DNA from 2 places in the Rossellomorea vietnamensis genome. Region 1 is predicted to be linked to the other one. Evidence: a T-box and tRNA genes for the amino acid it is inferred to sense, from the RefSeq annotation. Region 1 holds a T-box; the other holds one or more tRNA genes.
The links. A T-box is a leader RNA that pairs with one kind of tRNA and senses whether it is charged. The one in region 1 lies ahead of N5C46_RS21760 (valine--tRNA ligase), so its partner is inferred to be a tRNA-Val.
Positions count from the first base shown of each region.

Region 2: it has a tRNA-Val gene. The T-box ahead of N5C46_RS21760 (valine--tRNA ligase) is inferred to sense a tRNA for this amino acid. The anticodon was not compared.

Region 1 is NZ_CP104558.1:4,242,807-4,245,253, reverse strand. It holds gene N5C46_RS21760 (valine--tRNA ligase) at 1-1,122, opposite strand, end outside; T-box leader at 1,175-1,402, opposite strand; gene N5C46_RS21755 (hypothetical protein) at 1,567-1,755, shown strand; gene ysxE (spore coat protein YsxE) at 1,791-2,447, opposite strand, start outside.
Region 2 is NZ_CP104558.1:2,668,416-2,670,862, reverse strand. It holds rRNA gene N5C46_RS13755 (23S ribosomal RNA) at 1-360, shown strand, start outside; rRNA gene rrf (5S ribosomal RNA) at 513-629, shown strand; tRNA gene N5C46_RS13745 (tRNA-Asn) at 638-712, shown strand; tRNA gene N5C46_RS13740 (tRNA-Thr) at 715-787, shown strand; tRNA gene N5C46_RS13735 (tRNA-Glu) at 808-882, shown strand; tRNA gene N5C46_RS13730 (tRNA-Val) at 923-998, shown strand; tRNA gene N5C46_RS13725 (tRNA-Thr) at 1,052-1,127, shown strand; tRNA gene N5C46_RS13720 (tRNA-Tyr) at 1,141-1,224, shown strand; tRNA gene N5C46_RS13715 (tRNA-Gln) at 1,293-1,367, shown strand; tRNA gene N5C46_RS13710 (tRNA-Lys) at 1,372-1,444, shown strand; tRNA gene N5C46_RS13705 (tRNA-Ala) at 1,489-1,564, shown strand; gene rocF (arginase) at 1,815-2,447, shown strand, end outside.

The DNA of each region.
Region 1 (2,447 bases):
TGCCAATGTATCCATCTTAACGAACCACTGAGTAGAAAGGTAAGGTTCAACCACTGCCCCGCTTCGCTCCGAATGCCCCACCGAATGCATATGCTCTTCAATCTTGAACAACACTCCGGAGTCCTGAAGGTCCTTCACGATTTGCTTACGGCAGTCAAAACGGTCCATGCCGTTATATTTATCAGCTTTCTCGTTCATCGTCCCATCTTCATTCATCACAAGGATGCGTTCCAGATTATGACGGTTCCCGATTTCAAAGTCATTAGGGTCATGGGCAGGTGTGATTTTCACCGCTCCGGAACCGAATTCCATATCCACATAATCGTCACCGACGATCGGGATTTCACGTCCAACGATCGGAAGGATGACCTTCTTCCCGATCAGGTGCCTGTAACGGTCATCCTCTGGGTGTACGGCAACCGCCGTGTCCCCAAGCATCGTTTCAGGACGGGTTGTGGCGATTTCAATGTGGCCGCTTCCGTCTGCCAAAGGATACCTCATATGGTAGAATGCACCCTGGACATCTTTATGGATAACCTCGATATCGGAAAGTGCCGTCTTTGTCGCAGGATCCCAGTTGATGATATATTCCCCGCGGTAGATCAAGCCTTTATTGTAAAGATCAATGAATACTTTTTGAACGGCATCGGACAGACCTTCGTCCAGTGTGAAGCGTTCACGGCTGTAGTCGAGTCCGAGCCCGACTTTCGCCCACTGCTGGCGGATGTGCTCGGCATATTCCTCTTTCCATTTCCACGTTTCTTCCACGAATTTCTCACGACCGAGGTCATAGCGTGAAATCCCCTGGCTGCGGAGTTTTTCATCCACTTTTGCCTGTGTGGCAATCCCGGCATGGTCCATACCCGGCAGCCATAGTACGTCGTACCCCTGCATACGTTTCATTCTTGTCATGATGTCCTGTAATGCTGTATCCCAGGCATGACCAAGATGTAGTTTCCCCGTTACGTTTGGCGGCGGGATAACAATGGTGTACGGTTCCTTCTCCTTATCGTTTGTCGCTTCAAAGAACTTCCCTTCAAGCCACCATTTGTACCGGCCCTGTTCAATGGCATTCGGATCATATTTAGTCGGCATTGATAATTGTTGATCTTGAGTTTCCATGTGATTTCCTCCTATATCGTTCTAAAAAAAATAAAAAAATCCCCCGTCCTGTGAAAAGGACGAAGGATTCCATTCGCGGTACCACCTTTTTTCTCAGGAGAAAGAAGACTCCTGAACTCTCGACGATCATAACGGCTTTTAACCGGCTTCTACTACTCTCATTTCATAGAAACAGCTCTTCAGGCGACCTTCCATTGTCTTATCGTAGAAAATCTCTCAGCAAACGATTTTCCTCTCTGAACGTAAGGATCAATGTACTCTTCCTGTTCATTGCTTTTCATGATTATTTATTTACTCATTATAGTATAGGATAAGATAAACTTTCGTCAATCATTATTGGCATTTTCATTGAAAAATATTCATTTTGCCCATACATAGGCACCATTCCATCCCGGTTTCATAAGATAAAGTAGTGAATACACCCAGGAAAGTGAGTGGATGATGATGAAAAAAATCAACCAGTACACGTTACAGAAATGGATGGGGAACGCCCGATTAATATGTAAGCAATTCATCATACCCTTTACCATCTTTCAAGGCATCCGCACGATTCTGCTCCCGACCACGTTTGACGTCCTTCTGTTAACCCTGTTTATCGGTATCGGCCTCGCCATATACTTTGATTGGATTTAAGGAACTGACGAAAAGTGGATTCGTCAGTCCTTTTTTTATTCAGCCTGCTCGGCCTGCTCTTTCTTCTGCTTTTCCATCTCATCCAGACGCATGACCACATATTCAGTATTCTTTAAGAGCCAGTAGTGACGTTGCAGTTTCTTCAAAGACTTCCGTTCATTTCTCTTATCCTTCGGGGTATGGAAGTATTTTTCCACAACGGCAATGACAGAGCTCGGATAGGCGAGGTAGCTCATGAACAGGAGCCGCTCTTCATTCCGGACGGTAAAATGCTGAAAGTAGGTGGTGAGCCATTCAATGCATTCCTCATAATATTTTGGATAGGTCTTCAAGGTTCTCGACAAAAACGGAAGCAGATCATGAAACGGCGACGCCATCTTGGAGTTCTCAAAGTTATGAAAATACCCCAAGCCCCTTTCATCGAATAAAAAATGCTCCGTCGAAACCTTTCCATGAGTGATTACGGTCCTTACCTTTTCAAGCTCCTTTGTTTCCTCGTACCATTCATCCAGCATTTTTCGTGAAAACTTCAACGCTTGTGAAGCATCTTTGTAATACATGCAATAATGAAATTGAAAAGGGGACATGTAGGTGGTCTTTTCACAAGCTTCCACATATTCATCCAAGAACGCCTGCTCTTTATCCCATCTTGACGTGAGCTGCTCATAATGGGACTCTCTCTCTTCCTTATC
Region 2 (2,447 bases), 1.6 Mb from region 1:
CAAGGGTTGGGCTGTTCGCCCATTAAAGCGGTACGCGAGCTGGGTTCAGAACGTCGTGAGACAGTTCGGTCCCTATCCGTCGTGGGCGCAGGAAATTTGAGAGGAGCTGTCCTTAGTACGAGAGGACCGGGATGGACGCACCGCTGGTGTACCAGTTGTCTTGCCAAAGGCATCGCTGGGTAGCTATGTGCGGAAGGGATAAGTGCTGAAAGCATCTAAGCATGAAGCCCCCCTCGAGATGAGATTTCCCATCACGTAAGTGAGTAAGATCCCTAGAAGATGACTAGGTAGATAGGTCAGAGATGGAAGCATGGCGACATGTGGAGTTGACTGATACTAATCGATCGAGGACTTAACCACAAAGAGTCATTATTTTAATGAACAACAATTGGTCGATATTCGGCTTTCTTGACATCAATCCTTTATCTAGTTTTCAGGGAATAAATTTTCATTTATACCTTGATTTTTATCGAAAATATTATATAATAATATTTGTCATTGTAAGCAATATGTCTGGTGATAATGGCGAAGAGGTCACACCCGTTCCCATGCCGAACACGGAAGTTAAGCTCTTCAGCGCCGATGGTAGTTGGGGGATCTCCCCCTGTGAGAGTAGGACGTCGCCAGGCCAAATCATTCCGCAGTAGCTCAGTGGTAGAGCTATCGGCTGTTAACCGATCGGTCGCAAGTTCGAATCTTGCCTGCGGAGCCATTGCTTCCATAGCTCAGCAGGTAGAGTGCTTCCATGGTAAGGAAGAGGTCACCGGTTCGAGCCCGGTTGGAAGCTTTTATTTTTTTTAACAAACCGGCCCATTGGTCAAGCGGTTAAGACACCGCCCTTTCACGGCGGTAACACGGGTTCGAATCCCGTATGGGTCACCAAAGTTTTTTGAGAAAGCAAAATAACTTACCATTACATAACGGAGGATTAGCTCAGCTGGGAGAGCATCTGCCTTACAAGCAGAGGGTCGGCGGTTCGATCCCGTCATCCTCCACCAAAGATTTTTGCGCCAGCAAAATATCTTTCCTTAAGCTCTTATCAATTCAATATGCCGGTGTAGCTCAACTGGTAGAGCAACTGACTTGTAATCAGTAGGTTGGGGGTTCAAGTCCTCTTGCCGGCACCATTGTTTTTTAGCTGGAGGGGTAGCGAAGTGGCTAAACGCGGCGGACTGTAAATCCGCTCCTTCGGGTTCGGCAGTTCGAATCTGCCCCCCTCCACCATTTTGTATATTTCAGTGTAAAATGGACATCCTATAAATGTCCCTTTTTTATGCCATTCACGTAATTATTGGGCTATAGCCAAGCGGTAAGGCATCGCACTTTGACTGCGACATGCGTTGGTTCGAATCCAGCTAGCCCAGCCATTACGAGCCATTAGCTCAGTTGGTAGAGCATCTGACTTTTAATCAGAGGGTCGAAGGTTCGAATCCTTCATGGCTCATCACACATTTTCTCACATCTCTTGGTGTGAGAATTTCTCTATATGGGGCCTTAGCTCAGCTGGGAGAGCGCCTGCTTTGCACGCAGGAGGTCAGCGGTTCGATCCCGCTAGGCTCCACCAAAGATATTTCTTAAATGCAAAAATATCTATCCGTTAATGAAGCGAAAAAATCATCATACATACGACATGATTAGACCTTGAATCTCTTAGGAGATTTGAGGTTTTTTTGTTTCACTAATATTCTTACATCCCATCATCAAAAACCCCTCTGTCCACGTATATATATACACAATCCTGTCCAGTTGAGTCATCGGTCTTACTAGGGATACAATAGGGACAGGACGTAAATTTTGAATAGGGGGAATTTTTGATGAAACGAAATATTTCAATTATTGGTGTACCGATGGATTTAGGTCAAATGCGCAGAGGTGTGGATATGGGACCGAGTGCGATTCGCTATGCCGGTATCGTTGAGCGACTTGAGAATCTCGGATATGACATCAAGGACCTGGGTGATATTGAGATCGGGCAGGCTGAACGTGTACATAATAATCCTGATACAAATTTACGAAATTTGAAAGCGGTTGCTGAAGCGAGTGAAACGCTTGCGGGTAAGGTGAATGATGTCATCGGCAGCGGGGATTTCCCATTGATCTTTGGTGGGGACCACAGTATTGCGATTGGAACATTGGCAGGGGTTTCTCCTCATTATGAGAACTTAGGGGTGATCTGGTATGATGCCCACGGTGATTTGAATACGGGAGATACCTCTCCGTCCGGGAATATTCACGGGATGCCCCTGGCTGTGAGCCTTGGGATCGGCCATGAGGATTTAACGGGTATCGGGCAAAGTTCACCAAAGATCAAGCCGGAGAACATCGTCATCATCGGAGCACGTTCTTTAGATGAAGGAGAAAGAGAGTTAATTAAGGAAAAAGGCATCAAAGTATATACGATGCATGAAATCGACCGCCTGGGAATGACAAGGGTAATGGAAGAATCC